2 regions of the Pseudoalteromonas sp. APC 3893 genome follow, and region 2 is predicted to be linked to the other one. Evidence: predicted binding sites of a transcription regulator. Region 2 holds the regulator's gene; the other holds the start of a gene.
What was found. Region 2 encodes sigma-54, which starts transcription at its own class of promoters, with help from an activator protein. Its sites were predicted from a motif close to GTTGGCACGNNNNTNGNNT; they were not measured.
Positions count from the first base shown of each region.

Region 1: a site for sigma-54 is predicted at 10,900-10,918, ahead of flgJ (flagellar assembly peptidoglycan hydrolase FlgJ). Genes of this name have one in related genera too.

Region 1 covers NZ_JASDCD010000003.1:274,543-290,763, reverse strand. Annotated here, with positions in the region: gene QMA12_RS07395 (Ig-like domain-containing protein) at 1-524, shown strand, start outside; gene QMA12_RS07390 (flagellar protein FlgN) at 743-1,174, opposite strand; gene flgM (flagellar biosynthesis anti-sigma factor FlgM) at 1,167-1,481, opposite strand; gene flgA (flagellar basal body P-ring formation chaperone FlgA) at 1,560-2,267, opposite strand; gene QMA12_RS07375 (chemotaxis protein) at 2,407-3,339, shown strand; gene QMA12_RS07370 (protein-glutamate O-methyltransferase CheR) at 3,360-4,190, shown strand; gene flgB (flagellar basal body rod protein FlgB) at 4,348-4,758, shown strand; gene flgC (flagellar basal body rod protein FlgC) at 4,761-5,192, shown strand; gene QMA12_RS07355 (flagellar hook assembly protein FlgD) at 5,206-5,886, shown strand; gene flgE (flagellar hook protein FlgE) at 5,944-7,299, shown strand; gene QMA12_RS07345 (flagellar basal body rod protein FlgF) at 7,446-8,210, shown strand; gene flgG (flagellar basal-body rod protein FlgG) at 8,232-9,020, shown strand; gene flgH (flagellar basal body L-ring protein FlgH) at 9,038-9,721, shown strand; gene QMA12_RS07330 (flagellar basal body P-ring protein FlgI) at 9,734-10,828, shown strand; gene flgJ (flagellar assembly peptidoglycan hydrolase FlgJ) at 10,956-11,930, shown strand; gene flgK (flagellar hook-associated protein FlgK) at 11,932-13,944, shown strand; gene flgL (flagellar hook-associated protein FlgL) at 13,947-15,179, shown strand; gene QMA12_RS07310 (flagellin) at 15,529-16,221, shown strand, end outside.
Region 2 covers NZ_JASDCD010000011.1:129,253-145,473, reverse strand. Annotated here, with positions in the region: gene murA (UDP-N-acetylglucosamine 1-carboxyvinyltransferase) at 1-510, opposite strand, end outside; gene QMA12_RS13730 (BolA family protein) at 524-781, opposite strand; gene QMA12_RS13725 (STAS domain-containing protein) at 787-1,080, opposite strand; gene QMA12_RS13720 (ABC transporter substrate-binding protein) at 1,073-1,747, opposite strand; gene mlaD (outer membrane lipid asymmetry maintenance protein MlaD) at 1,753-2,301, opposite strand; gene mlaE (lipid asymmetry maintenance ABC transporter permease subunit MlaE) at 2,316-3,095, opposite strand; gene mlaF (phospholipid ABC transporter ATP-binding protein MlaF) at 3,095-3,910, opposite strand; gene QMA12_RS13700 (calcium/sodium antiporter) at 4,166-5,137, shown strand; gene QMA12_RS13695 (KpsF/GutQ family sugar-phosphate isomerase) at 5,161-6,132, shown strand; gene kdsC (3-deoxy-manno-octulosonate-8-phosphatase KdsC) at 6,133-6,684, shown strand; gene lptC (LPS export ABC transporter periplasmic protein LptC) at 6,681-7,235, shown strand; gene lptA (lipopolysaccharide transport periplasmic protein LptA) at 7,225-7,752, shown strand; gene lptB (LPS export ABC transporter ATP-binding protein) at 7,749-8,474, shown strand; gene QMA12_RS13670 (RNA polymerase factor sigma-54) at 8,543-10,039, shown strand; gene hpf (ribosome hibernation promoting factor) at 10,070-10,357, shown strand; gene ptsN (PTS IIA-like nitrogen regulatory protein PtsN) at 10,362-10,814, shown strand; gene rapZ (RNase adapter RapZ) at 10,835-11,677, shown strand; gene QMA12_RS13650 (HPr family phosphocarrier protein) at 11,698-11,970, shown strand; gene mgtE (magnesium transporter) at 12,076-13,434, shown strand; gene QMA12_RS13640 (YqaE/Pmp3 family membrane protein) at 13,984-14,142, opposite strand; gene QMA12_RS13635 (BON domain-containing protein) at 14,216-14,785, opposite strand; gene QMA12_RS13630 (LiaF domain-containing protein) at 15,114-15,770, shown strand; gene QMA12_RS13625 (VOC family protein) at 15,922-16,221, opposite strand, start outside.

The DNA.
Region 1 (16,221 bases), on a different contig from region 2:
GTACGACAACTGACGCCAACGGTGAGTGGAGTTATACATTATCCTTATTGGACTTGGACCTGTTAAGTGGTGAAGATTATTATTTCTTAACAATTGATCAAGCAGGAAATTACCTTGTTAAAGATACAGACAATCAGGATTTTTCCTCTGGCAATATTAATGATGATCCAGCATCAATCAGTGTAGAGGCAGATCAGAGCATAGCTCAGACAGAGATACCAGAATCAAGTGTTACCTTCAGTAATGAAGTATCACAAAATGAAAGTATTGATTTAAGTCGTATCTTAGCTGCTGACAATACCGTTAGTAGTGAGTCAGAGCCATTGGATTTAACAATCAATGATGTACTGAGCGATGCTGAACAAACGGATTTGCTAGCCTTAGACTTAGACAGTGAAGCTAGTAGTATTGCTTTCAGTGGAGATACATCGAAATCTGCTGAGCCCGCGATCGATGTGCAAAACCAGTCAGAAGAGATGATTAAGAAATTAATTGAAAGCGGTAATAATCAAATCGATAGTTAATGAGTTAAGTAACGAAAATATAAAGCGTGGGTAGTTCACTTCCCACGCTTTATTATATTAATTTCGTGAGCAATTTAGTTATTACGCAGGATTGATTTTATAAAATTACAGTGAATTACAGTAAAACAGTCTTGATCAGAAGCAGAGTGTTCATTAAATAAATAGTATTGGCGAAAAAGAAAAGGGTGTTACAAAAGGGTATTTTCTAGACGTTAGAACTATGCTTTTAAATTATGAACGATTTTGCTATTACCATGCACAACACTACCGCCTTGGTCATAGGTCATAGAAGTAGGAGCGCCAATTAGAATATCTTTAAGTTGTTTTACGCTTAATTGCGCTTGGTGCGCTGCGTGTGCGTTAACGTCGTTTTTCTTTTTACACGTTTCTAAATGTTTACGAACAGCAGAAATTAAATCAGACACTTCTTCTGATTTTGAATCATTACTTGCAAGTAGAGTGCTTAGCTCTTTATCAAGGGTTTGGATCTTGCTAAGAAAAGACAACTTTTGTTGTGCTATCTCTTTTAGCCCTTCGCCTCGGCGCGAAGCTATCGCTGTAAGCTCATCGTCTAAAATTTCAACTAATGAAGTTAAGCAATTTAACTGCATAGTCAGTTTTGAAGCAATCAAGCTATTATGATCAGCCATAAACATCAAACTCAAATGCAGCTATGTTTTTAGCTAACTTTTCAGCATCAATTTGGTATTTACCTTCACTGATTGCTTTTTTAAGCTCTGCAACTTTATTACTATCAAACCCAGAAGACTGTTGAGCCTTATCTTGTAATGATTTAAGTTGTTGTGCTTGTGGCGTTAAGCTTACAGAGTCGGTAGTCGCTTTTGGTGCAGCTCTTTGCGCCGACTGTGTATTATTGTTTTGCAAATCAACTTTTTGTTGCTTAGCATTGGCCAACACATTAGGCTGTTGCTGACCCTTATTTACTTGGCTTACCATGATATTAACCTATACATAATCCAACATATGCCTATTTATCGGCATGCATGATAGATACTTTAGCATAAATTTGAAAATTTAAATATTTACCTGTACAGACTCAACACCGTCTACACGGGCATTTAAAACTTTCCCAGATTTTGCATTTTTTACTTTTACCTGTTCTCCTAAAGTACCATCTTCTAGGGCTAAACCGGAAGTTTTTATTTTTAATCCTCGGATCGTTGCAAATATAGTGACGTTGTCGCCTTTACAAACCATGCAAATTTGGCTCAATACAACAGGCAAACCGCTGCGAATATTGCGCTTACTACGGCTTCCAATAAGAACTGACTCATCTTGCAAATGTTGTACTCGAACAAAGTGTTTTGGTCTCATTTCAACACTCAGGTGATGAGCTTCTATAACTTCACCTCGTGTTAAGTGTTCAGTGGCAACTACAATTGGTTCAAGCTCAGTAATACGGACGTGTACGTATTGACTCCAACCTTGTATATCTCCACAGTTAATTTGTACTGTTACTTGTCGATTAAAAGGAGGGGCTGTTGGTACGCTTAAAGACGGTGACGTTGAACAGCTGCGATCGGGTATTCTGCTATCTAAAGCAAGCGCATTAATTTGCGTTTGCTCATTATTGATTGGCTTTAATTGATCTCTTATGTACGAGATTGCAAGTGTTTGCAACTTTTCTTTGCTATATATTTGCCCATAGACAGGTGAAACTAGGCATAGGCTAGCAAGAAAATAAAAAACACTGTATCTTCGGCTTTTTTTTAACAAACTCATAATGTTTCGACTATGCTTATGGTTGAAAACAGGGTATAAATATTTAGCGTCAATTATTAGACGCTCCCACGATGTAATGTAGCTTTAAATAGAGAAAGCAATAATTGTTCCGTTTTTTTAGCTTTCTTAGGAGATTGAAATGGCAGGCATTTTAGACTCAGTGAACCAGCGTACTCAGTTGGTTGGGCAAAACCGCCTTGAATTATTATTATTCAAATTAAGAGGGCGGCAGCGCTTTGGTATTAATGTGTTTAAAGTGAGAGAAGTACTGCAATGCCCTCCTTTAACGAATATGCCAAAATCAAATGCGTATATACGGGGTGTTGCTCATATACGCGGGCAAACTATTTCTGTTATCGATTTGTCTATGGCCGTTGGTGGTCCTGCTATCGAGAACATTCAAGACAGCTTTATTATTATTGCTGAATATAATCGCTCAGTTCAGGGCTTTTTAGTTGGAGGTGTTGAGCGCATCGTCAACATGAACTGGGAAAAAATCATGCCGCCTCCATCTGGTGCTGGCCGATACTCATATTTAACCGCAGTCACCGAGATTGAAAATGAGTTAGTTGAAATTCTCGATGTAGAAAAAATCTTAAATGAAATTTGCCCAGTAAACACCGAGGTTAGTGCGGAAATTGCAAGTGATGGCGAAATTCAGAAAGACTTGGGAGAGCGTATCGTATTTATAGCTGATGATTCAGCTGTTGCTCGCAATCAAGTGAAACGTGCACTTGAACCTCTCGGCGTACAAACGGAACTTGCAAAAAATGGTAAAGAGGCGCTAATTCGCCTTCGAGAAATCGCAGAGCTTGATTGTAAAAACGATATTACTGAAAGAGTCGGTTTATTGATTTCGGATGTTGAGATGCCTGAAATGGATGGCTACACTTTAACTGCAGAGATAAAAGCAGATCCTAAGCTTGCACCTTTACATGTGATTTTACACACATCTTTAAGTGGTGTGTTTAATCAGGCTATGATTGAAAAAGTAGGCGCAGACGACTTTATCGCAAAATTCAACCCGGATGAATTAGCTACAGCAGTAAAAAAATGGGTTCATTGTGACTAATTTTGATAGGTGGTGTTACGTTGGAAAATAAACATTTACAGCAAGGCGAGTACGATCAATTCCGTACCTTTTTAGAGCAGCAGTGCGGTATTGTGTTAGGCGATAACAAGCTTTATTTAGTAAAGAGTAGACTTGCGCCTTTAATGACTCGTTTCAATGTTGAATCGTTATCACAATTAGTGAGTAAAACACTCAGCCCCCACGAACGGCAACTTCGCGCCGCCGTAGTTGATGCAATGACCACCAACGAAACATTGTGGTTTAGAGATCAATACCCGTTTGAATTATTACAAACTAAGCTATTTCCAGAACATAAAGAACTACGCAGGCCACTAAAAATTTGGTCTGCGGCAAGCTCTTCTGGTCAAGAGCCTTACTCTATTGCTATGTCTGTTGCTGAATTTCAGGCTAAATCCCCTGGTGTTTTAAAAATGGGGGCGCAAATTGTCGGCACTGATATTTCAAATACAATGCTTGATATGTGTAAACATGCAGAATATGACTCGTTAGCACTCGCGCGCGGTTTATCTGCTGAGCGACGGAAAAAGTTTTTCAAAGACAGTGGCAACGGCATGGCCCAAGTGATCGACCCGATTAAAAAATTAACCAGTTTTAGGCACTTGAATTTACTTGACTCTTACGCCTTGATGGGAAAGTTCGATATTATATTTTGTCGTAATGTGTTGATTTACTTTTCACCTGAAGTAAAAGCTAAAATTATTGCGCAATTTGCGCAGGCACTAAACCCTAAAGGATATTTGTTTTTAGGTGCCTCAGAGTCGATGTCGGGACTCAGTACAGAGTTTGATATGGTACGTTGTAATCCAGGTATTATTTATCAAAAGAAATAGTATCCTCAGCTATTTCTAATTAATAAAAATATAAAAACGATGGCCAAAAGCCATCGTTTTTCCTTGTTATTTAATGACTTAACCATCCCTTTTTTGAGGTTTTATATTGGCTCACCTTTTGCATTAATAAGCTTAAGTCAATTTTTTGGAGATGGTTATGGCTATCAGTTTTGATAAAGCTTTTGGGGTTCACCCTCACGCAATGTTGATCCGTTCTCAACGAGCCGAATTATTAGCAACCAATATTGCCAATGCTGATACGCCTGGCTATAAGGCGAAAGATGTTGATTTTGCCTCCGCTTTAAAAGCGGCAAAAAGCCACCAACAGGGCGGCAATAACATGGTAACAACCGATGCTAAACACATTTCTGGTGGTAGCCGTTATGTCGGTAATAGTGAAATGTTTCGCTCGCCAAATCAAACAGATACAGGTGATGGTAACTCAGTGGACATACAGGTGGAACGAAACTTGTATACACAGAACTCATTAGAGTATCAGGCAAGCCTGCAATTTATGAGTAGTAAAATTAAAGGCCTTAAAAAAGCCCTCGGTAGTCAAGGAGCCTAAGCATGAGTTTATATAACGTTTTTGATATTTCAGGTACCGGTATGAGCGCGCAAAATGTGCGTTTGAATACCACGGCCAGTAATATATCTAATGCTAATACTATTAGCTCAAGTCAGGATCAAACCTATCGAGCGCGCCACCCTGTTTTTGCTGCTGAGCTGACAAAGGCATCAGCGTCGCAAAGTAATCAACAGGGGTCGTCTGTAGGCGTTAAAGTACTAGGTATTGTAGAGAGCGATAAGCCACTGCAAATAGAATATAACCCTAATCACCCCAGTGCGGATGAAAATGGGTATATCTACAAACCTAACGTTAATGTTGTAGAAGAAATGGCTAATATGATTTCTGCCTCACGCTCTTATCAAACAAATGTGCAAGTTGCTGATGCAGCGAAGCAAATGCTAAGTAAAACACTGTTGCTCGGGCAGCGGTAATTGAGGAAAAGTTATGAGTAACGATATAACTACAACATCGTCGACTTATTTAGATTCGCTTAAGTGGCAAGAGAACCAAGTATCGACGGAAGAGAAAAGTGATGCGTTAACGCAAGAAGATTTCTTTTCCTTGCTTACACAACAGTTGTCGTTTCAAGACCCTAGCAAACCAGCTGATAACGATCAAATGATTGCACAGATGACTAATTTTACTATGGCTGAAGGGATTTCAAACCTTAACTCAAAATTTGAGTCTTTGGCGGCATCAATGACCTCAAACTCTGCGTTGCAAGCATCTACTTTGGTTGGTAAAAAGGCCTTAGTAGGAGCTGATTCATTAGACCTTAACAGCAGTGGTAAAGCCTCAGGCATAATTGCTATTGAAAGCCCTGTTAAAGATTTAAAGCTTAGTATCACAGATGATTCGGGGCAACTTGTAAGAACTATTAATTTTGATACCCAACCTGCAGGTGGCTTTCGTTTTAACTGGGATGGTAAAAATGAAGCCGGTGAGAGCCTTCCACCAGGTGAATACAGTATAAAAGCTGAAGGCAGCATGGGAGAGGAGTTTACCAGCTTACCAGTTGCTACATATAAAAACATTGAGAGTGTAAGTATTAATGGTGCTAATGGCATTATTATCAACACTAAAGCCGGTGCGATTAAGCTGACTGATGTCGCAGAAATTGCATAACACATTTAAAGTATATTTTCAGCCGAAGGCTAAATATTAACAATTTAGAGGTCACTTATGAGCTTCAATATTGCGTTAACAGGCATCGCTGCCGCACAAAAAGATTTAGATGTTACTGCTAATAACATCGCTAATGTAAATACAACGGGATTTAAAGAGTCACGAGCTGAATTTGCAGATGTATATTCATCTTCCGTTTTTACCTCGGGTAAAACCAAAAATGGTGATGGGGTGCAAACAACGTCTGTATCTCAACAGTTTCATCAAGGTTCAACACTAGGTACGCAAAATTCACTCGATCTAGCTATCGGGGGAGAAGGTTATTTTGCTCTTAGTTCAGAGTTGGGCTCGCAAGATCAAACATTTACTCGTGCAGGGGCGTTTAAATTAAATAAAGATAATTTTATTGTTGATTCGCAAGGTAACTTTTTACAAGGGTTCCCTGTTGATGCATCAAGCGGAGACGCGACTTCAGTGAGTTTGAGCACATCTAGTGCGATTCAAATTCCTGATTCTTCGGGGGCTCCGCGCGCTACAACAAATGTGTATTCATCTTTTAGGTTAGATTCAACTAAAGCAGCACCGTCAATTACACCATTTGATCCAGGCCAATCTGGCTCATTTACTCATTCTACCTCAACGAATGTTTATGATTCGTTAGGTGAATCGCATACTATGCAATTGTACTTTGTGAAAACAGATGCGGCTGTTACAGGAAATGCTAACGAATGGGAAGTTTATTCGACATTAGACGGTCAAGTTGTCAATCCAGATGGCACCCCGCAAGGTGCTACAGGGCCATTTACTCCTATTTCAACATTTCAGTTTGATGCAAACGGGTTACCACTCAATACTAACGGTAATCCTAATGCGGCAAGTACATTTGATTCAGTGGTCTTCGATGGTACTAACCTGACTGGGATTTTAAGTAACGGTGCTAGTTTCCCTAATAATGTAACGATCAATTGGCGTGATGAAGCGGGCACTTCTTCAAAAATACCTACGCAGCACGCAGGTTCTTTTGAAAATAAAGTATTAGACCAAGATGGCGCAGCAGTGGGCCGGTTGGCAAATATTGATATTGGTGTTGATGGAAAAATAGTTGCTTCTTATAGTAATGGTGATTCTAATTATTTAGGGCAAGTTGCGTTAACTCGTTTTTCAAATTCACAGGGCTTACAACAAGTGGGTAATACATCATGGAAGAAAAGCTTAACCTCTGGTGAGCCGATAGCTGGGGAAGCTAATTCGGGCGCGTTTGGTAAAATTAGCTCATCGGCGCTTGAGCAATCAAATGTGAACTTAACTAATGAGCTGGTCGATTTGATTAGTGCGCAGCGTAACTTCCAGGCTAATTCGCGAGCGCTTGAGGTGAACTCAACAATTCAGCAAAGCATCCTGCAAATTCGTTAATAGCGAATATTATACTAATCCGACACCAAGGCTGCCAATTCGGGCAGCCTTTTTTATTTCTTATCAGTGTATTTTTACTGTCAAATTATTGTGGCACTTATTTTGCATTTATCTCTAATATAGATTTTTTAACGTGAGTCGATGTTATGGATAAGATGGTTTACATTGCAGCGTCAGGGGCTAAGCAAAGTATGCGGGGCCTTGCGCTCAAAGCAAATAACTTAGCCAATGCTAACACCACTGGCTTTAAAGCTGATTTTGCACAAGCAAGGTCTATGCAAGCATTTGGTGAAGGCTTACCTACGCGCGTCTTTTCCATGCAAGAGCGTCCAGGTTCAAATATGACCTCCGGGGGCATTGTTGAAACCGGCCGTGATTTAGATATTGCGATGAGCGATAAAGGTTGGCTAACCGTTCAAGATGCCCAAGGTAATGAAGCTTATACAAAAACAGGTACTTTAAATATTACCCCCGATGGTGCGTTAATTACCAGTCATGGTCGTCAAGTTGTTGGCGCGGGTGGGCCTATTATTTTACCTCTACCGATTGAAAAAGTGGAGTTTAGTGAAGACGGATCAATTCAAGTACGCCCCCAAGGGGCGCCGGCTAACTTTTTAGAAGTGGTTGATCGTTTAAAGGTTATCGAAGCGGATAACACTCAGCTTGAAAAAGGCAACGACGGCTTGTTTCGTCCTAAAGCCGATAAACTAGAAGATGATTTATGTGGCTTTTGTGATATCTCGCAAAACGTAAAAGTTATGAGCGGCACGCTTGAAATGTCAAACGTGAATCCGGTACATGAAATGGTGGATATGATAAGCCATCAACGCCAATTTGAATTACAAGTTAAGTTAATGAAAACAGCAGAAGAAATTGACGAGCGTCATACCCAATTGCTGCGCATTGTTTAACCTAATTGAGAGGACATTAATATGAATCCTGCATTATGGATCAGTAAAACAGGCTTAGATGCCCAACAAACCGATATATCGGTTATCTCAAATAACTTAGCCAATGCCAGTACCGTTGGGTATAAAAAAAGCCGTGCTGTATTTGAAGATTTACTCTATCAAAATATCAATCAACCAGGTGGGCGCTCTTCACAAGACACTGAAATGCCATCGGGCTTGATGTTAGGTGCCGGTGCTAAAGTGGTTGCTAACCAAAAGAACTTTTCTCAAGGTAACATGCTTACCACTGAAAACTCATTGGATTGGATGATATCGGGTTCAGGCTTTTTTGAAGTACTACAACCCGACGGTAATATTGCGTACTCACGTAACGGACAATTTACCACCGATGAAGACGGTCGAATTGTCACAGCAGGTGCTGGCTTTCCTATTCAACCAGAGATGAATGTACCTGATGACGCACAATCAATTACTGTATCGCAAGATGGTGAAGTATCGGTACGTATTGCCGGTGAGGCTGATAACGTGGTGATCGGGCAGCTAACCATTAGTGATTTTATTAACCCATCGGGTCTTGAACCTATTGGGCAAAACCTTTACACCGAAACAGCAGTGAGTGGCGCGCCGGTTCAAGGTAACCCGGGTATTGATGGGTTGGGCTCGATTGTACAAGGCTCACTTGAAACATCGAATGTGAATGTGACTGAAGAGCTTGTGAACTTAATTGAAACACAACGTATTTATGAAATGAATTCAAAGGTAATTTCAGCTGTTGATGAAATGCTTAGTTACATTAATCAGCAACTTTAATGAGTAAGGGCAGCATTATGCGTAATTTAATCATTGTCTTTAGCGGGGCATGTATATTAAGTGGCTGTATGACCACTCAAAATACCCACGTGGTTCAGGATGACCCATATTATGCGCCAATGTACCCAGAGCCTGTGACAGAGCAAGTTGTGCCAACAGGTTCATTGTTTGACAGTTACTCAGCTAACGACTTGTACTCAGATAAAAAAGCGCTTCGAACTGGCGACATTATTACGGTAAAACTACAAGAGTCGACTCAGGCCTCAAAAGCCGCAAAAACAGAAACCGATAAAGAAAGTAATGCCAGTCTTGATCCTGTTGTTGGTTTAGGTGGTTTACCCGTTAATATTGGTGGAGATAGCATGCAGTTTGGTATCGGCTCTGATTCCTCTTTTACAGGTGATTCCAAATCTAATCAATCGAATAGCTTGTTCGGTGATATTTCAGTTAATGTAATGCGTGTTCTACCAAATGGTAACTTAGTGATACGTGGTGAAAAGTGGCTAACCCTTAATACAGGTGAAGAGTTTATTCGCCTAGAAGGACTTGTACGGCCACAAGATGTGACGGCCGATAATACAGTAACGTCAAACCGGATTGCGAATGCGCGTATTCAATATTCAGGTAAAGGGCAAATGCAAGAGTCGCAAAGTGCTGGTTGGCTAACACGATTCTTTAGTAGCGCGTTATTCCCTTTTTAAAGGACATTGGATATGAATGGTTTTAAGGTATTTATTGGTATTTGTCTGCTTGGGTGGCACTTAACTGCCGCTGCTGAACGCATTAAAGATGTTTCTATGGTAGAAGGTGTTCGTTCAAATCAACTTGTTGGTTATGGCTTGGTTGTTGGTTTACCTGGTACTGGCGAACAGAGCCGATACACAGAACAAAGCTTTAAAGCGATGCTCAATAGTTTTGGCATCACAATGGACAGTAGTTTAAAACCAAAAATTAAAAATGTGGCCGCTGTTGCTGTTCACGCTGAATTACCGCCTTTTAGAAAACCAGGGCAAATGATTGATATTACAGTTTCATCAATCGGTAGTGCGGGTAGTTTACGTGGCGGTACGTTACTGCAAACTTTCCTTAAGGGGGTTGATGGTAATACCTATGCAATTGCACAAGGTAGCTTGATTGTTGGGGGCTTAGGTGCAGAAGGCGCAGATGGTAGCCGAGTAGTTATCAACACACCCACGGTTGGGCGTATTCCAAATGGCGCAATAATTGAGCGAGCGATTAAAAGCCCATTTATGCAGGGGGATTACATTACTTTTAATTTAAACCGCCCTGATTTCACAACGGCAAAACGTTTAGAGCAAACAATTAATAATTTAGTTGGCCCAGATAGCGCACAAGCAATTGATGCGGCATCAATTCGTGTAATAGCCCCTCGGGATGCTTCACAACGGGTTGCTTATTTATCTACCCTTGAGAATCTAGAATTTAAGCCGGCAGATACATCAGCAAAAATCATTGTTAATTCTCGCACGGGTACTATAGTGATAGGTAAAAATGTCAAGCTGCAACCTGCAGCAATTACTCATGGTGGCCTAACAGTGACGATTGCAGAGCAGCAAAATGTATCGCAGCCTAATGCATTTAGCGAAGGCGAAACGGTAGTCACCAACCAAAGCATTATCGATGTAAATGAAGACGATTCACGGGCTTTTGTGTTTAACCCAGGTGTCAGCTTAGATGATTTAGTACGTGCAATTAACGAAGTCGGTGCAGCCCCTGGTGACTTAATGGCGATACTTGAAGCCCTTAAAGAAGCCGGCGCAATTAACGGCCAGTTGGTGGTCATTTAGTTTTTTAATTTACTAGGCTCTAGGTAACTGGAGTCTAGCCCCTCTCATTACAACTTCCTTGTTATGGTTTGTTTGGCTCAATTATTGCATTGTTAATTTTATTATTAATTATTGTGTCAAAAAGCTGATGGATACTAATCACCTCGATAAGCAAAACTTTTTTGATTTAGGCAACTTAGACTCTCTACGTCAAAGTGCTTTAAAAAGTGATGCTTCAAGTGACGCGTCAAAAGAAGCCTTAAAAAAAGCCGCGGCACAATTTGAATCTATCTTTACCCAGATGCTGTTAAAAAGTATGCGTAAAGCTAATGAAGCATTTGAAGATAAAGACAGCCCGTTTAATTCAAGCGGGGTAAAGTTTTTTGAAGAAATGCACGATCAACAACTGTCTGTTGAGCTGTCATCTAATGGCTCGTTAGGGCTTGCTGATCTTATTGTGCAGCAATTATCACCAGATGGTAAAGAGTTTATGCCAGGCTCTGTACTGCGCTCGGTGGATGACTTTACCAGTGATAAACGTGCTAACGGCACTATCAAAAATGCAGAGTCAGCAGAGGTTAAACCGACAACAAATATAGACAATACAGCTAAACAAAGTAATAACTTTGATGACGTTGAATCATTTATTAGCTCTGTATGGGAACACGCTAAAACGGCTGCAGAAAAGATTGGCTTGAATCCAGCGGTTATGGTCGCACAAGCTGCACTTGAAACCGGCTGGGGCAAACATATTATTAACAAAGCTGATGGCAGTAGTAGTAATAATCTTTTTAATATTAAATCTGACCGCAGTTGGCAAGGCGATAAAGCCAGTAAAGTGACACTAGAATTTGAACAAGGTATGCCCGTTAAAAAGCAAGCGAGCTTTAGAGCTTATGAATCCATTAAAGATAGTGTGAACGATTTCGTTGATTTTTTAAATGAAAACCCACGCTATCAAGAAGCCCTCGAAAACACAGCAAAACCTGCCGCCTTTTTAGATTCATTACAAAAAGCAGGCTATGCAACCGATCCCAATTATGCTGATAAAATTAAGCAAGTGCTCAACCGCGCTGAGCTTAAGTCATTGGCTAGCACATTGGTTCGCCAAGGAGTAAATTAAAATGTCGTTTAATTTATTTGATATTGCAAGCTCAGGAGTTCGTGCTAACTCTGAATTGTTGCAAACGACCAGTAAAAACATCGCAAATGTAAATACAGAAGGCTACGTACGTGAGCGTACGGAGCATTTGACTATGATTGACAATCAAGTTGGTCGTGGTGAAACGTATAGATTGATCAATGAATTTGCACAAAAACAATTGAATCGTGATACCTCAAATAAAGCTTTTTTTGATCAATTTGTAACAGAAGCTAGTCGTGTTGATACATTATTTTCAGAAGAGTCGAATAGCTTATCTTCCAGTATTAATTCATTATTCAATAATGTACAAGAAAGCCTTAATCAACCATCTTCAACTGTCGCGCGCTCGTTGGTTATGACAGATGCAGAAAACTTAATTGAACAAATGGATCGTTTGTCAGGAATTGTGTTTGATCAAAAAAATGTCGTGAATGAGCAGTTAGAAATATTTGCTGATGAGGCAAACACTTTAGTGCAGAATATTAGTTCGTTAAATAAGCAAGTTGCAGCCGTACATGGAACAAGTAGTGAAGGTGAGTCTAGTGCTATATATAATCAACGGGACTTGGCTATTCGTGAATTATCCGAGCTGGTTGATATTGAAACGTTAGATGGCCCTAATGGTGAGAAATTACTATTTATGGGTACAGGGGAGTCATTAGTTATGCAAGATGGCACATTTAATCTGTTTTCAATGACCGGTGACCCAGATCTAAATTTTAAAGAGCTTCACTTGGATGTTAATGGCGGCAAAGCCGTGCCGCTTGAGGTCGATACTGGCTCCTTGAAAGGCAAAATCGGCGGGTTATTATCATTTCGTGATGATATTTTAGTACCAGCGCAAAACCAGCTTGGCCAAATGGGCCTGGCATTAGCCGATGCATTTAATGAGCAAAATAAACTAGGCATGGATGGCAATGGTGAGCTAGGAGGTGATATTTTTACAATTCCTACAGTTGATGCATTTAATTACCAAGCTAATACTGGTAATGCAACAATGACAGCTACAGTTGAACCTGGCAAAGGTAGTGAGTTGCCAGCCAGTGACTTTATTATTACCTATACGGCGGCTAATACAGTTGAAATTCAGCCAGTAGATAATAAAGGTGAGCCACTAGGTAGTGCAACAACAGCGACTATTTCGGGTGGTGTAATTGACTCAACAACCAACACTTCGACTCCACCTATTGATTTGTTTGGCTTACAGATCAATGTCAATGGTACTCCTAATGCTGGTGACCAATTTCAACTAAAACTAAATTCACAAGCAGCTTCTAGTTTAGAATTAGCAACTAACCGCCCTGATGCATTAGCATTAGCGTCACCAATCAGAACTGCAGATGATATTAATAACACGGGCAGTGCAAATATATCTTTAGGGACTGTTAGTAGTGTTACGTCAGGTGGCTTTATTGTATCACCGCCAAGCCTTGCTAATGGTGAAATGAGTATAGTTAAAACCGCGAATACCAACGAGTACACTCTAACAGATAGCAGTGGCTCGACCACATTTACTATTACACCACCAGCTGAAGGTTTACTTTCACAAGCTGGCGCACCTTATGATGCTTATGGGTTTGACTTTAATATAGAAGGGGCCCCTGCTGTCGGGGACACTTTCACACTTGAATTTAATCAAGGTGGCTTTGATGATAATCGTAATGGTTTAATGCTTGCAGGATTACAAAGTGATGAGTTGGTCCGTCAAAATGTAGTGAGTTCTACAACTGCTGATAATCATAAAACATTTAATGAAGCGTACGCAGGGTTAGTAACAGACATTGGGGTCGTTACCAATCAAGCAATGACAAATGGGGCGGCATTTGATGCCCTCGCTCAACAATCAGAAGCTTGGTATGAATCTTTATCTGGTGTTAATTTAGATGAAGAAGCGGCTAATTTACTGCGTTTTCAACAATCATATGCTGCATCTGCACAAGTGCTTTCAACAGCCCGAACAATTTTTGACACACTTCTGAGTGCTGCGAGGTAATTATGCGTTTATCAAATAATTTAATGTACCAAAATGGTTTAAATTCAATTTTGAATGGTCAATCAGGTGTTAGTAAGGCGCAAGAGCAAGTTAATACGCAAAAAAAAGTGCTCAGTGCATCTGACGACCCAGCAGCAACTGCAAGGGCTTTGCTTTATACGGACCGTATTGAATCAAACGAACAATATAGCAAGAACATCACTATGCTAACTAGTAGGCTTACAACTCAAGATAGTGTACTTGAGAATATTAAAAGCTCTTTAGAAAAAGCGCATACTCTTGCTATTCAGGCGGGTAACGGTGCGTATTCTGATATTGACCGCGAAGGTATTGCTGAAGAGATAAAGGCCATCCAAAGTAGCGTACTTGATTTAATGAATGCTAAAACCGAGGACGGGAAGTATATATTCTCGGGCTATCAAGATAATACTCAAACTTATTCATTTGATTCCTCAACAGGTAAATATACTTATAACGGTGATCAGGGTCAGCATCAAATAAAGATAGCGGCCAGTGTTGACGTTAAATCAAGTGATAATGGCTTTGAGGTTTTTGAAAAAGTTGATGCCCGTTTAAATGTAGAGTCAAATGATGCCACAGTTTCAGGTGGTATCACTAGTGCTAAAGTTTACGTGCGTGAGCAAGGTCAATTTGATGAGTTCCATAAAGCAAATTATAACGCCGATCCCACTGCCGCTGCTGGGGCTAATACATTCAACATAGTAACAACAGCAGGTACACCGAACACCTATCAAGTAGAACAAGGTGGTACAGTGATTGAGTCAGGCAGTTTTGATGGCTCACAAATCAAATTTGCGGGAATGGAAATAGATATTAGCCCTGTAGCAACAGGGCAAGTAGACTTTACCCTAGAAGCACCGAAAAAAGAGAATATATTAAATACTTTGAACGACTTAATTGCTGGTTTAGCAGACTCAACAATAAGCCAAGATGATTACGACCAAATTCTCGCAGATGCTATGACACAAATTGATAATAGTAAAAATCAAGTATCTTTAACTCAAGCCGGCCTAGGCGGAAGGTTAAATACCACTGAGAAAGTTACTCAATCAAATGCCGATTTAGATATAAACAATAAAGCGTCCCGCGCCGATTTAGTTGAACTAGATATGGCCGAAGCGATTACAGAGCTAACAAAGCAAGAAACGGCCTTACAGGCATCACAGGCAACGTTTGGCCGACTGGCTAATCTTTCCTTATTTGATTACTTATAAATAACCCCAGAGTAAGGCAAAGTCTTGCCTTACTCTTTTAAAACACTCAATTTTAATTTCTCTCCTTTAAAAATTAATTAGTTAGCTTCATTTGAAATAGTTTTTCAGCACTAATGTTTAATGTTGATAAATATCCAATGCTAACTTAAAAAGATTAAATTAATAGTATAAAAGATATACAAAAACATTGGCTTAATTATTTAATTCAAAAAAAATCAAAAAAAAACTAAAGGAATTTTTGAGCAGACCGATAACTTAATTAACCAAGCAAAGCGTTGTAAATTACAACCACTGCTTAAATTAAGTAAGTTTGAGAGTAAATGATAAGTTTACTTCGGGAGAGATAATCATGGCTTTATATGTAAATACAAATGTTAGTTCATTAAACGCACAAAGACAATTAATGAATTCTGGTAACTCACTAGATACTTCATTCCAGCGTCTTTCATCAGGTCTACGCATCAATAGCGCTGCTGACGATGCGGCAGGTCTACAAATTTCTGACCGTTTAACATCACAAATAAATGGCTTAGATCAAGGTAACCGTAACGCTAACGATGGTATATCGTTAGCTCAAACTGCTGAAGGCGCACTTGACGAAGTAACATCAATGTTCCAACGTATTCGTACACTTGCACAGCAAGCTGCAAACGGTTCAAACACCGACGAAGATCGTTTAGCTATTCAAGAAGAGATTCGCTCATTATCTTCTGAAGTAAATCGTGTAGCTGAAGATACAACCTTTGGTGGCCAAAACCTTCTTGACGGTAGTTACGAGGCAAAATTTCAAGTAGGCGCTGATGCAGTTCAAACAATCGGTTTCAGTATGCAAAATGTAGCTGGAACAGCTAATACAATGTCGGCAAATGGTGGCTTCACCATGTCAGGTATTGCTGAGGTTGCTACTGGTGTTACAGGTAAAGCAATGTCTAGTCTTGCAGCAGGTATCAGTGGTGTTGACTCTGGTTTAGCACAAGGTAGCGTAGGTTTCTCAAGTTTCGCTGCGACTACTATAAGTGTGTCATCTCAAGGTAATGCTCAG
Region 2 (16,221 bases):
CAGGTTTTCGGTTGCGCCAACACTGACCATTTCCATGTATATCTCAGCGCCTTTTAAGCGGCCGTCAGAACTGGCATTAATGTAGCCATTTTCAACTTGAATATTCGCGCCCATACGCTCAAGGCCTTGGATATGAATATCAACTGGACGAGCACCAATCGCACACCCGCCAGGTAATGACACTTGAGCTTGACCAAAACGAGCAACCAATGGTCCTAACGCTAAAACAGATGCACGCATTTGTTTTACTAAGTCATAAGGTGCGAGCGTTTTATCAACGGTAGCACCATCGATAACTAACTGATCGCCTTGCCACTGTACATCAGCCCCTAAGGTTTTCAACAATGCTTCAGTGGTACCGATATCACGCAAACGTGGCACATTATTAAACGTACTTTTACCATCAGCTAATAGAGCGGCAAAAAGAATCGGTAGCGCGGCATTTTTAGCGCCAGAAATCGTCACTTCACCCGCAAGCCCTGTGCCACCTTGAATTACAAATTGATCCATGAGGAGGCCTTAGTTATTGCGGTAAGATAAATTTTTGTTCACGCTTCCACTCTGTAGGTGTAAAAGCACGAATAGACACGGCATGAATAGTACCGTCAGAAATGGTATTCATTAATGGTGCATATACTAGCTGCTGTTTTTTCACTCGACTCAGACCATCAAAGCACTCGCCTACTGCAATCACTTCATAATGACTACCATTGGCTTTTACATGAACTTCAGCTAATTGTAATTCGTCGCGTAATAACGTCTCGACTTCGCTTGTTTGCATAACTCTCACTCAAATAGGGTTGTAACTTGACCTAACTGCATTAACTTTTGCAATTGATCAGGTATATTTTGCAATTCAAGGCGAATGCCTTGCTGCTTTAATTCTGCGAAAGAGTGAATTAACCAAGCTAAGCCCGCCGTGTCAACCCTTGATACATCAGAAAGGTCAAAATACCAAGTTTTATGGTTAGTTTGTGAGTTTTTATTAATAAGCCGTTCAGCAGCAATTGAGTTTCGGGTTAATTCACCGCTAACTCGAAATTGCTGCTCGTCGATTTGAGTAACGCTTACTTTACTCATTACCACCTTCGCCTCTAAATTGGACTGGTAACTGACTTTTCTGTCTAAGCAGATTACTGACATGCTCAATACCTTGCTGACGAAGAATTCCTTGCAGTTCGCTTTGTTTCGCATCTAATAGACTGATGCCTTCAGCTACCATGTCATAAGCTCGCCAATCACCGCTTCTGTCTTCGCGTACTTTAAAATCAATTTTAATATCCGGTTTACCAGGCTCTACAATTTTAGTTTTTACTAATACAACATCCTGCCCTGCAAACGCTCTAGCAGGTGCAAATTCAACATGTTGATTTGTATATTGAGTAAAAACACCAGCATAAGTCGCTACTAAATATTCTTGAAAAGCATCAATAAACTCTTTAATGTTTTCAACTGCTTGCTTTTGCTCTGCCGGATTTTTAATTGCACGCACTTTTGAAACATGGCTACCTAATACGCGTAGTGCAGCATATTTATAATCAATGTAAGGCATTAATTCTTCAGTAACGATTACACGTAAGTGCTCTTTATCTTGCTCAATTAATGGCTGATCGCGGGTAATACGCTGAAAAGTGTTATCAGATACCTGACGAACCATTTTATATGGGTCTTTTAAATTAACGGACTGAGCATTTACATTAGTTGCGATAAAAATAAATGCTACTAAAGTTACAAATTTCTTAAACATAATAATTACTCACCACCTTGATTGAATAAAAACTGCCCGATCAATTCTTCAAGCACTAAAGCAGATTTGGTATCGGTAATAAAATCGCCGTCATTTAACGCTTTGCTTTCTACACCAAATAACTCGTCCAAGCCTAAGTCTTGATCATTACTTGTTACTTCAAGGCCTAAGCAGGCTTGCTCTGCAGATTTAGGTGCGATCACTGGGTTAATTCCTAAATACTGCTCACCTAAAATACCTGACGTTAAAATTGATACCGAACTGGTATCTGAGAAGCGACATTGATATTGCGCATCAATGGTCATATCAACTACTGGTAAAAACTCTTGCGGATGGATTGAAATAGCCTCAACACGTCCGACGACAACCCCGCCCACCTTAATTGGAGCGCGTGCTTTTAATGAGCCGATATTTTCAAATTTAGCTTTTAGCAAGTATGTTTCGCCACTACCACTAATGCCTGCGTTAGCTACTTTTAATGCCAGCATAGCAAAAGCTGCAATGCCAAGAGCGACAAAAAAGCCAACTAAAATTTCTAATTTCCGTGAATTCATTATCTATACCTTTTTTAGCTGGTAAACATTACCGCTGTCAAAATAAAATCAAACCCTAAAACAGCCAAAGATGAGTGTACAACGGTCTCTGTTGTTGCTTTACTGATCCCTTCCGAAGTTGGTACACAGTCATAACCTTTATAAAGTGCTATCCAAGTTACAACGATGGCAAATACAAAGCTCTTGATCATGCCATTTAAAATATCTTGTTGGAATGACACTTGTGACTGCATGATTGACCAAAAACTACCGGTATCAACACCTAGCCAATCAACACCCACTAAGTGGGCACCAATTATTGCAACCGCTGAGAAGATTAACGCCAACAGTGGCATACTAATAAAGCCAGCCCAAAAGCGAGGAGCAATAATACGCTTAAGCGGATCAATCGCCATCATTTCAAGGCTCGATAACTGCTCGGTCGCTTTCATCAAACCAATTTCGGCGGTAAGTGCACTCCCTGCTCGTCCAGCAAATAGCAAAGCAGTCACTACAGGGCCAAGCTCTCTGAGTAAACTCAATGCAACAAGTGGCCCTAAACTGTCTTCTGCACCATAACCCACTAATACGGTGTAGCCTTGCAGCGCGAGCACCATACCAATAAATAACCCAGAGACCATAATGATAAGCAGCGACTGCGAACCCACCATATAGAGTTGGCGAATAAGTAGTGGTGTGCCTTTTCTGAAATTAGGTAGATTCCACAGTGCACCAATCAACATTTGCGTTGAGCGGCCAAGTGCAGCAAATCGACCCAATGTTTTATGGCCTAGCTTTTGAAACAAATCAAACATCAGCTACGCCCTCCAAGTAATTCTTCATTATAAGGCTGAGCCGGGAAATGAAACGGTACAGGCCCATCAGAAAGGCCTTTTAAGAACTGCTGTACCAGTGGCGATTCATGGTTACGCATTTGCTCTGGTGAGCCACTACCAATGACACCTTGATCGGCAATAATGATTACATGATCAGCAATACTCATTACCTCTGTTACATCATGAGTAACAATTAGTGAAGATAGCCCAAGAACTTGGTTCAATGATTTAATTAGCTTAACCAGCACACCCATTGAGATTGGATCTTGCCCAGCAAACGGCTCATCATACATGATAAGCTCAGGGTCCAGCGCAATAGAGCGAGCAAGTGCCGCACGACGGGCCATACCACCAGAAAGCTCTGACGGCATTAAATCTTGGGCACCACGTAAACCTACGGCTTGTAATTTCATTAACACAACAAGACGGATTAAATCTTCACTGAGGCGGGTGTGCTCTCTAAGCGGAAACGCAATATTGTCAAAAACAGACATATCGGTAAATAAGGCGCCACTTTGAAATAGCATGCTCATTTTGGTACGCGCTGCATAAAGCTCTTTGCGCGTCATAGTTGGGATATTATCACCTTCAAACAAAATAGTGCCGCTATCGGGTTTTAATTGACCACCAATTAAACGTAGCATGGTAGTTTTACCAATACCGCTGGGCCCCATAATGGCAGTGATCTTGCCTTTCGGAACGCTAAAGCTCATATTTTTATATATGCTTCTATCGCCCCGTGAAAAGCTTACATCCTTGATTTCTACTATTGGTTGCGACAAGTCGCTCTCCATTTCTATTTTCACTACTTCCCCTATTTTAAGGCTTTTTACGCAAAGATGGAAAAAACAAATCGTAAAATTTTGTAATATTCTATGTAATAACAGCCTAAGCCTTACTGAGACTGACTTAACCTAACCTTAAATAAATTTTTCTATGCTAAAAATAACGACTTACTGAGATATAGACCCGATTCTTTTATTTATACTTTCAGGTTGGCTTTTGTTACTATTTACCGCAATCTGATATTGAATAATTGGCGTAATGTAATGGTGACTTCTTTTGTCATTTTAATTCTTGGATTTGCAGGACTTGTTTGGAGCGCAGATCGCTTTGTTTATGGTGCTGCAGCACTGGCAAAAAATTTCGGTGTCCCCACTTTAATAGTCGGTTTAACTGTTGTTGCTATGGGCTCATCAGCGCCTGAAATGATGGTTTCGGCCTCCGCCGCGCTTGCCGGTAAAACGGATACTGCAGTTGGCAATGCAGTCGGTTCAAATATCACTAATATTTTGTTGGTATTAGGCATTACCGCCTTGTTGCGCCCGCTTTCGGTATCTTCCACAACACTCAAACGAGAAATGCCGCTGGTGTTACTTATTTCGATTGCTGCTTGGTATGTGTTTTCAGATAACTACTTCTCATTTGCCGAAGGCATTGCGCTACTAATTGCATTTATTGTTTTTATTGCTGGGCTTATCATCATTTCGATTCGCGCTAAAAACCAAGCTGATGACCCATTTGTTAGTGAAGCCTGTGATGATGTGCCAGATAATGTTCCAACTAAATCAGCACTATTTTGGCTCGTCGTCGGCATGGTCGTACTTCCTTTAAGCTCTCACTTTTTAGTTGGTTCAGCTGTTGATATTGCAAAGTATTTTGGCTTAAGCGATTTAGTCATCGGCTTGACTATTATTGCTATCGGTACCAGCTTGCCTGAACTTGCAGCTTGTATTGCAGGGGTGCTAAAAAACGAAGACGACTTAGCATTAGGTAATATTGTTGGCTCTAATATTTTTAACTTACTGGCCGTTTTACCATTAGCGGGGATTATAAACCCTTCGATTATTGACCCATCTGCGGCAAACCGTGACGCGCTAATTATGATAGGTGCCACCATCGCATTAATCGCTATGTCCTTGAGTTTTCGAGGGGCGCGCCGTATTAATAGAGTTGAAGGTGGCTTATTATTAGCCGCGTTTGTTGCTTATCAAGGTTATATTTTTAGCCAAGTAGCTTAGTACCGAATAAATTGGACAACACAATGACGCAGTTAAATTTTATTGAACAAGGAAAACGAGTACTTGATATTGAACGTCAAGCCCTTGTTGATATAGCTCAATACCTAGACGAAAACTTTAATCAGGCCTGTGAGTTGATGTATCAATGCCAAGGCCGAATTATCGTTGTCGGCATGGGCAAGTCTGGCCATATTGGCAATAAAATTGCTGCCACATTAGCAAGCACCGGCACACCGGCTTTTTTTGTTCACCCTGGTGAAGCGAGCCACGGTGATTTAGGTATGATCACCCGTGATGATGTAGTCATGCTGATATCTAATTCTGGCGAAACCAGTGAAGTGCTCAATATAATCCCAGTGATTAAACGCATTGGCGCTAAAATGATCGCAATGACCAGCAATCCAACATCGTCAATGGCAAATTGGGCTGATGCTCATGTATGCATTAAAGTATCTAAAGAAGCCTGCCCTCTTGGTCTTGCGCCAACAGCAAGCACCACAGCAACACTTGCTATGGGAGATGCAATAGCCGTAGCACTACTTGAAACTCGTGGCTTCACAGCCGATGATTTTGCCTTATCGCATCCGGGCGGAAGCTTAGGGAAGCGCCTATTGCTGTGCTTAAAAGATTTAATGCATGATGGCGCCTCAACGCCTATTATTAGAGACACGCAATGCATTAAGGACGCTTTAATAGAAATGTCAGCCAAAGGCCTAGGCATGACAGCAATTGTGGACAACCGTGGCCAACTCAATGGTTTGTTCACTGACGGTGATTTACGTCGTATTTTAGAGCAACGTATCGATATACATAGCACGCTTATCAGTGAAGTCATGACACGCTCATGCACCACGGCAACTGCCGATATGCTTGCCGCCGAAGCACTTAATATTATGGAGCGAAAACGTATTAACGGTCTTATTGTCATTGATGAAAATCGTCACCCCATTGGTGCACTAAATATGCAAGACTTGCTCAAAGCAGGAGTGTTATAAATGCAATTTTCTGACTTATACCAGCCATTGAGCTTAGATGCTCAAACCCGCGCTAAAAAAGTTAAACTGCTGATCTGTGATATTGACGGCGTATTTTCTGATGGTCGAATTTACTTAGGTAACCAAGGCGAAGAATTAAAAGCATTTAATACCAAAGACGGCTTTGGCATTAAAGCGCTTATCAACGGTGGTTTTGAAGTGGCTGTGATCACAGGGCGTCATTCACAGATAGTTCAGCAGCGGATGACTAGCCTAACAGTGCAACATATTTATCAAGGCCAAGAAAATAAGCTACAAGCCTATCAAGAACTTAAAGATAAGCTGAACGTAACCGATGAGCAAATCGCCTATATTGGTGATGATGGCCCAGATCTCCCAGTCATGGAGCAAGTTGGCTTTGCAGTAGCAGTGAACGATGCACACCCGTTAATCAAACGCGTATCGCATTATACCACTATGCTACCGGGTGGGTTTGGCGCTGTACGAGAGCTCACTGATTTATTAATGCTTGAAAACAAAAAATCGCTAACCAGCGAAGGCACCAGCTCATGAATAGTGCGCGTTTAGTTTTAAGCGTATTATTTATTGGCTGTATGGTTTGGCTTTGGTATCCATACTTTAACCAAACAAACACACAACAGCTCGTTGAAGAAGATGTTATTGCCAAGCCAGACTACACAGCAGTGGCATTAAAACAAACAGCCTTTGATGAGCAAGGTAAAATAAGCCACAAAGTTACTGCTGCTAAAATGGAACTATATCAGCAGTTAGGATTCACGTACTTTGAAGAACCTATTTTCACTTTATATAATCAAGAACAAATGTGGCAAATTAATGCAGCAGAAGCCACATTGTATGAAAATAACCAGCTGGTTTTAGAAGGCAATGTGACGGCGAAAAATCTCACAAGCAATGCCATGATAGATCACATTAATGCCGATAACATCCAAGTTGATATTGAACTTCAAACAATGAGTTCAGAGCAACCTGTTGAGTTGGTCGGCCCTAATTTAAAAATTACTGGGCGCGGATTACAAGCCGACTTAAAAGCCGAAGTAATAGAACTAATTAACCATACGCGAACCATATATTATGACCAATAAACTAGCCAACATATTTATCATTCCAAGCTTACTCATTGCATTTTCGAGCCTTGCCCAAGATACAATGCCACCGGCCGATCAGGTCTCAATCAGCGCGGATAAACAACAAGCTCAGCTGAAATCTAATGTCGGTATTTTTGAAAAAAACGTTGAAATTATTCACGGTAACCGCCGTATTAAAGCTGATCGCCTTGAAGTACATAAACGTGAAGACTTAGGCGATAACAAACAGTTACTCGTGGCCACTGGCAAACCTGCATACTTTGAAGAAAAACAAGCCGATGGCACCCTAATGAGCGCCAGTGCTGAGGAAGTTCGTTACGATGTAGCAAAGCGCCTGCTAACTTTAATTGGCAACGCGAAAGTAACCCAAGCAGGGCAAAAAATTAACGCTAAAAGCATCACCTACGATATGGAACAGCAACTAATAAGTGCTGAAAGAGGCGAAAACTCAAATGACCGCGTGCATACAATTTTAGTACCTGTCGATAGCAAAAAATCAAAAGGCCAGCCATGAGTACATTAAAAGCCGAGTTTTTAGCAAAAAGCTACAAGGGCCGCCAAGTTGTAAAAAGTGTTGGCTTAGAAGTTAGTGCTGGGAGTATTGTTGGTCTGCTAGGCCCTAATGGCGCAGGTAAAACCACCACTTTTTATATGATTGTTGGCTTAGTGCCGAGCGATAAAGGTAAAATTAGTATTGATGATAACGATATTACATTATTGCCCATGCACAGCCGTGCTCGCCTGGGTATTGGCTACTTACCACAAGAGTCGTCTATTTTCCGTAAGCTGACCGTTTACCAAAACCTCATGGCGATTTTAGAAACCCGTAAAGAACTAAACAAAACAGCCCGTGAAGAAGCTTTGGATAGCCTACTTGATGAATTTAGCATTCAACACATTCGTGATAGTCAAGGCATGGCATTGTCAGGTGGTGAACGCCGCCGTGTTGAAATTGCGCGTGCTTTAGCCGCAAATCCTAAATTTATTCTGTTAGATGAGCCTTTTGCTGGTGTTGATCCCATTTCAGTGTTAGATATAAAGAAGATTATCGAGCACCTTAAAAACCGTGGCATCGGTGTACTAATAACCGACCATAATGTAAGAGAAACCCTTGATGTTTGTGAAAAAGCCTACATAGTTTCTCATGGGGAGTTAATTGCGTCAGGAACTCCTGAGCATGTACTTGCCAACCAAACAGTTCGCGATGTATATCTGGGTGAGCAATTTAGGCTATAAAGCAACGCTCAGCTAACTATCTGCTAAACTAAATTATGACAACACAATAAAAGGATTGTTAGAGATAAATGAGGCAATCACTCCAGCTGCGCATGGGCCAGCAACTTACAATGACTCCACAACTGCAACAAGCAATTCGCTTATTGCAGTTAAGTACATTGGATCTCCAGCAAGAAATTCAAGAAGCACTCGACAGTAACCCACTGCTTGAAGTCGAAGAGCAAGAGTTTGGTGACGAAACGGCTGGCAAAAATGAACAAAAACAAGATACCGAAGACGTCACAGTAAGTGCTTCTGCCGATGAGACACCAAGCGAATACGAACAAGAAAGCAGTGAAGCACTTAATAAAGACACAGTAAGTGACGATATGGCTATGGATGTGACCTGGGATGAGTACATGAGCGCCGCTCCTGCCAGCTCATCAGGCCCGATGCCTGAAGATGAATCTATTTATCAAGGGGCTTCAACCGAAACCTTGCATGAATATATTATGTGGCAGTTACAGCTAACCCCATTTAGTCCGACCGACGAGGCGATTGCGATTGCCATTGTCGAAGCTATCGACGATTCAGGTATTTTAACCTTAAGCTGTGAAGACATTGCTGAAAGCCTAAATAAAGATAATAACGAAGAAGAAATTGAGCTTGATGAAGTTCAGGCGGTTCTAAAACGTATTCAGTTGTTTGACCCAATTGGTATTGGCGCACGTAGCTTGCAAGAATGTTTATGTATTCAACTAAATCAATTTGACCCCGCAACTCCTTGGATTAGCGAAACAAAAATGATTTTAACTGAACATATCGATTTATTAGCCAGCCGCGACTACCGAACTTTGATGAAAAAGACTAAGCTTAAGGAAGATGAGCTTAAAGAAGTGATGACACTCATCCACAGTCTAAACCCAAAGCCTGCGGATAGCATCGTACGTGAAGAATCTGAATACGTTATTCCAGATGTCTCAGTAAAGAAAATTAAAGGCCGTTGGATTGTTGAGTTAAATCCCGATAGCATGCCTAAAATTAGAGTAAACAGCCAATATGCGGCTATGTCTCGCTCGGTTAAATCGAGTAGCGACAGCCAGTTTATTCGTTCACACTTGCAAGAAGCAAAATGGTTTATAAAAAGTTTAGAAAGCCGTAATGACACATTACTCAAAGTAACCAACTGCATCGTTAAACAGCAGCAGGGATTTTTTGAACATGGTCCCGAAGCAATGCGCCCTATGGTATTAAACGATGTTGCTGAAATGGTCGAGATGCATGAATCAACCATCTCACGGGTTACCACGCAAAAGTACATGCACACCCCAAGAGGAATTTTTGAGTTAAAATATTTTTTCTCAAGTCATGTAAGCACTGAAAACGGTGGGGAATGTTCGTCTACAGCGATCCGTGCATTAATAAAAAAATTAATTAGCGCAGAAAACTCAGCGAAACCATTGAGTGATAGCAAAATTGCAGATATATTGGCAGAGCAAGGTATCAAAGTAGCTAGACGTACAATCGCAAAATATCGCGAGTCACTGGCTATTCCACCGTCAAATCAAAGAAAGAGCTTGATTTAAGGCGTAAAAAAACAAAGAAGGAAAATGCTTATGCAACTGAATTTAACTGGTCGTCACGTAGAAATTACCGATTCACTTAGAGACTATGTACACAATAAGTTTGCAAAGCTTGAAAGGCACTTTGATCATATAAACAACGTGCACGTCATTTTAGACGTAGAAAAGCTAAGCCAAAAAGCAGAAGCCACAATACACCTCAGTGGTGCTGATTTATTTGCTTCAACAGAACACCAAGACATGTACGCTGCGATTGACGCCCTAATAGATAAACTAGATCGTCAAGTTATCAAACACAAAGAGAAGCACGCTCGACACTAATATTATGAAACTAAGTTCACTTACTTGTAAGGACTGCAGTAAAGCTGCGGTCCTTTTTAATAGCAAAAAACGAATTTTAGAATTTATTAGCCAGTTGGCTCATGAACAACTCCCTCACCTTTCAGAACAAGAAATTCTTAACTCGTTACTTAATCGAGAGAAACTAGGAAGCACAGGTATTGGCCGTGGAATTGCTATTCCTCACGGTAGAATAACGGGTGTTGATACACCATTAGCACTGATACTAGTGAGTGAAACGCCCATTAATTTTGATGCGATTGATAATCGTCCTGTTGATATATTTGTGGCACTCGTCGTACCTGATGGTGAGAGTCAACTTCATTTAAAGACCTTGGCCACAATTGCTGATAAACTTAACGATAAAGATTTTTGTAAACAATTACGTAGCGCTAAATCAGACCACGACTTATACCAAGTTATTGTCGAGCAGTCATAAGAAAGTGAAGGAGTCATTACATGGAGTTAATTATCATCAGTGGGCGCTCGGGTTCTGGTAAATCTGTTGCCCTTCGCGTATTAGAAGATCTCGGTTATTATTGTGTTGATAATATTCCTGTGAACTTGCTGCCTTCACTCGTACGAAGCGTTTCTGATAACTATGATAAAACAGCAGTTAGTATTGATGTGCGCAATCTGCCAAAAGAACAAGAAGAGTTTAATGACATTCTTGAGTATTTACCTGGCTTTGCAAACCCAACTTTATTTTATTTAGACAGTGACGACCAAACGCTGATCAAACGCTTTTCTGAAACTCGCCGTTTGCACCCTTTATCGTTAGATTCTCTGCCCCTTGATTTGGCTATCAAACAAGAAAAAGTATTGCTTGATGTATTGATCACTCGTGCTGATTTTATTCTTGATACAACAGAGTTGAGCGTTCACCAATTAGCAGAATCAATTCGTGAGAAGATTTTAGGTAAAAAAGATAAAAAGTTAATTATCACTTTTGAATCTTTTGGTTTTAAGCACGGTATCCCTAAAGAAGCTGATTATGTATTTGATGCCCGATTTTTACCAAATCCACACTGGGAGCCAGAGCTAAAGCCACTTACAGGCCTAGATCAACCAGTCAAAGATTATTTAGCTAGCCATAGCATTGTGCAAAAATTTACATGGCAAATTCAAACTTTTGTACAAACCTGGCTACCTCATTTAGAGCGTAATAACCGCAGCTATCTAACTATTGCCATTGGTTGTACCGGCGGGCAACACCGCTCTGTCTACTTAGCGCAAACTATAGGTGAAAGTTTTGCAATGAGTCATAGCAATGTAAAAATTCGTCATCGTGAACAAGAATAATATCTGCTATAGGCTTTGATATGCATTTAGAAGACACTTTTTTAATCAAAAATAAATTAGGATTACATGCACGAGCTGCCAGCGTTTTAGCTCAGCTCGCGCTGAAGTTTGACGCGACTATTACCTTATATCAAGACGATAAACAAGCTGCTGGCGACAGCGTTTTAGCTTTAATGCTACTTGAAAGCAGCCAAGGTAAAGAAGTTAAAGTAGTCTGTGAAGGGCCAGATGCCGAGCCGGCATTAGCGGCAATAGGTGAGCTAATCGAGCAACGCTTTCACGAACATGAATAGCGCACTTTATTTAAAATTGCGTTAAACTAAATAACGATAGGAAAGCAAAAAACGCTAGCTTACTATCACCCTACCCAACCGAAAATTTGTTACCTAAGGACGCCAATGCCAGAAGCTTTTGAACAAGATTACCCACTACAGCAATTAAAACAAGTGACCAAGTCACTCAATAGTGGTCAATTTGTTCAAGTTAGGCGAATGTTGGCAAAAACAGCTCCTTGTGACACAGCACTATTACTCGAATCTTCCCCGCACAAGATCCGTAAACTACTCTGGCAATTAGTTGATCCTGATGTACAAGGTGATGTCTTAGAGGAGCTTTCTGAAGACGTACGATTAGGTATCATCGCGCAAATGGAGCCGAAGCATATAGCTGCGGCGACAGAAGACATGAGTCATGATGACTTAGGAGAGGTTTTAAGAAGCCTACCTGATACCGTCTACCAAGACGTAGTTGGGGCCATGGATAGCCAAGATAGAGAGCGTGCAACACAAGCACTTTCATATCAAGAACGCTCTGCTGGCGCTCTTATGAACACTGATACGGTGACTATTCGTCCTGACGTTACAATTGATGTGGTGCTTCGATATTTACGCCTACGCGGAGAGTTACCGGAAGGTACCGATGACTTATACGTTGTAGATAAACACAATTGTTTTCTCGGTGCTATGTCACTCACAACGCTTTTGACTAACCCGCCAGATAAAATCATTCGCGACTTAATGGATGAAGACTGCGAATCAATTTCAATCGCCATGGATGAAAGCGAAGTTGCCCAACTATTCGAGCGACACAATTGGATATCGGCACCCGTCGTTGATGATAATGACCATTTGCTTGGCCGTATCACGATCGATGACATTGTTGATGTAATCCGTGAAGACGCTGAACACAGCTTGTTAAGCTTAGCAGGTCTTGATGATGAGGAAGATACTTTCGCTCCCATATTAAAAAGTTCGAAGAAACGTTCTGTGTGGTTAGGTGTAAACTTATTAACAGCTCTTCTGGCCGCTATAGTAGCGAGTTTTTTCGAAAATACCTTGGCTATATTACCGATCCTTGCGGTACTAAACGGCATAGTGCCTTCAATGGGTGGCGTAGCAGGTAGCCAAACTTTAACTTTAGTGATCCGCGGTATTGCTGTAGGCCACATCAATCAAACAAACCAACGCTTTTTAATGTTAAAAGAGCTCGCAATTGGTGCAATTAATGGCATGGTATGGTCTATTTTAATCGCCGGTGTTGTAGCTATTTGGCAATGGGATTTTAAACTGGGTGGCGTTTTAGCGTTTGCTATGTTTATGAATTTGGTTGCTGCAGGTATTGCGGGTGCTAGTATTCCATTACTACTCAAAAAGATGAAAATTGATCCTGCGCTCGCGGGAAGTGTTGTATTAACAACAATCACAGATATTGTTGGCATATTCGCCTTTTTAGGTACTGCGACTTGGTTACTTATCTAGGCTCTTCGAAATTTAATAGAATCGTTTTTAGACGTGTTCATAAGTGCATGCTCTCAATTAGATAAGCATGCACTTATGATTTAATGGATACCATCCTAGCAATCTCCCTGTTTATTCTAAAACTACGACAACAATTTACTAAGTAATTTGTTCCTCCTTGCCACTTATCCATCGTGATACCTTCAATCCTTGTCACTTATCCATCGTGGTACATTCAATCCTTGTCACATCCACCGTGATACATTCAATCCTTGTCACCTATCCATTATGATACGTTCAATCCTTGTCACCTATCCATAATGATACATTCAATCCTTGTCACCTATCCATTATGATACGTTCAATCCTTGTCACCTATCCATAATGATACGTTCAATCCTTGTCACTTATCCATAGTGATACGTTCAATCCTTTGATCATGAATCCATAAATTGCTTCCACTGCTTAGCTGTCCATAACGCCATTGCACATTCAGCTTTTCTTTGCTGAGAGTCCTTTTGTACATGTTTCATAACTCCTCCTTGTAAGACTTGTATTGCAAAGACTTAGTTAACGTCTGGCGATTATATAAATCGCATGAATTAAACCTGGAATATACCCTAGTAATGTTAACAAAATATTAATCCAAAACTGTGCCCCTAGACCAACTTGTAAAAAAACACCAAGTGGTGGGATCAACACTGATAGTATAATTCGTATTAAATCCATTGTGATCGCTCCTTGCCAATTTGCTAAAATGCATAAGAAAGCCCAGCCTAGCTGGGCATTTCATAATAAGTGATTATTCAGCAACAACAGTTAATTCATCAACTACATCGCGAACATCTTCAGCATTTTTAGCAATTTTCATCGCTAGCTGTTTTTCAGCTTCTGACTCAACAGTACCTTTAAGTGTAACTACACCCTTATCAGTATCTACGTCGATATCTGTACCGCCAACTTCTGAGTTAAATAAGAAGCGTGTCGTGATCACCGTACTAATTTTTGCGTCTGTTAAATCGCTTTCAGTGTCATCAACATCAGATTTCATGCGTTTGTGGTCGGTATCAACATTTTTAACGACAGTCAGTTCGTTATCAACATCATTAACACCATCAAGGCTTAATACAAGCTCTTCAGCAAGCTCTTTGTCTAAGTCGCTTTCCACTTTACCTGTTAGCACAACCTTGCCATTTTTTACGTCAGTGTTAATGTCAAAGTTGTTAAGATTAGTGTTCATTAAAAGAACTGTTTCTGCCTTACCATCAATCCAAGCATCTTTACTTTCATTTTCCCAGCTGCTTGCTTGTGCACCCATAGCTGTTGTACCAAGAACTAAAGCCGCAATCATAGATTTGTTAAATGTTTTCATAATCTTTCTCCTTTTGATTAAAGACACTTAAGTTAATGCGAACATCAAGCCAACTTTTAAATAATTACAAATCAATCACTTAGAATGGCCTGGTATTTTATAGCTATATTCACCTGGTAATAATTTACAAACAATTCGGTAATTTGTTCTGCCTGTGTCAGATTTACCATTTAGTCGTTGTTTTTATTAATCTGTCGTTAATATTACTACTTAAAAATTGAGTGTGAAAAATAAGCAACTGAATTTTAAGAAGTTAATTATTGGCCTGAGCTTTGCTTTAGTTATCGTAGTTAAAAAATAATACAGCCATTACATAGGGATACCCGTCATGACAGTTAAAATAGAAGATCGCCCAATCGAACAAGTACGCGAACAAGTTATTGATCAATTAATCTATAACTACAGTCATGGGGTAATATCTGCAGAAGCATTCGAACGTCGCTTAGACCAAGCTATGGCCGCAACAGACAACTTAGTGTTAATGGAGCTAGTAAGTGATTTAGATTTAAAAGCTGATACTAGTTACCAAAATGAAAAACGTGCGCAGTTTAGCCCTTATTACAGTAATCAAAGCCAAGACGAAGCATTACACTTAAGAAGTATACTAGGCTCCAATGAGCGTAGTGGTCAGTGGGTCGTACCCAAAGAAATTCATATAACGAATCTATTGGGTTCAATAGAGTTGGATTTCACCGATGCAATTTTTCAGCACCAGCATATCACTTTGCATGTTAACTGTTTATTAGGTAGCGATGAGATATACGTACCAGAACATGTGAATGTAGTGTCTAAAATATTTAGTGTTGTTGGCAGTGTTGAAAACAAATCTGTATCACTGAACAAACTACATGGCCCGACTATTACTATAGAAGGCAAAGTGATACTCGGCTCAGTAGAGATAAAAGTAAAACGTACCATTAAAGAAAAGTTTGTCTCCTTTGCCAATAATTTGAAAGCCAGCTGGAAAGATATGAATAAATCTTAAAGCTCCCTCCTACATATAAATAACCGTAGGAACAGGCTTCAGCCGTGATGATATTTAGATTTGCGATATATGAAACCCATCGGCGCTAAAGCGCTCTCCTACGTATAAATAACCGTAGGAACAGCTTTAGTCGTGATTAATTGGATTTATATCATAAGTCATTATTACGCTCTTTAGGTATGTCACTGAGGTATTCAACAAACTCAACTTCAAAACCGGCAGGGTCAATAAAATACACATTTTTACGAAAAGGGTTTTCTGCGCCTGCTTTATCAATACTGTAGCCCGCAAGCTCTAAACGATTAATAACCGCTGCGATGTCATTTGTAACATATGCAAAGTGTGCCAAGCCGACCTGATGACCTGTTAAATCTCGGTTTTTTTGCTCTCCATTATCACTTAATGCTAAGTAGTGATAATCGTCGCCAAAATGCAGCCATTGTCGTGGTTT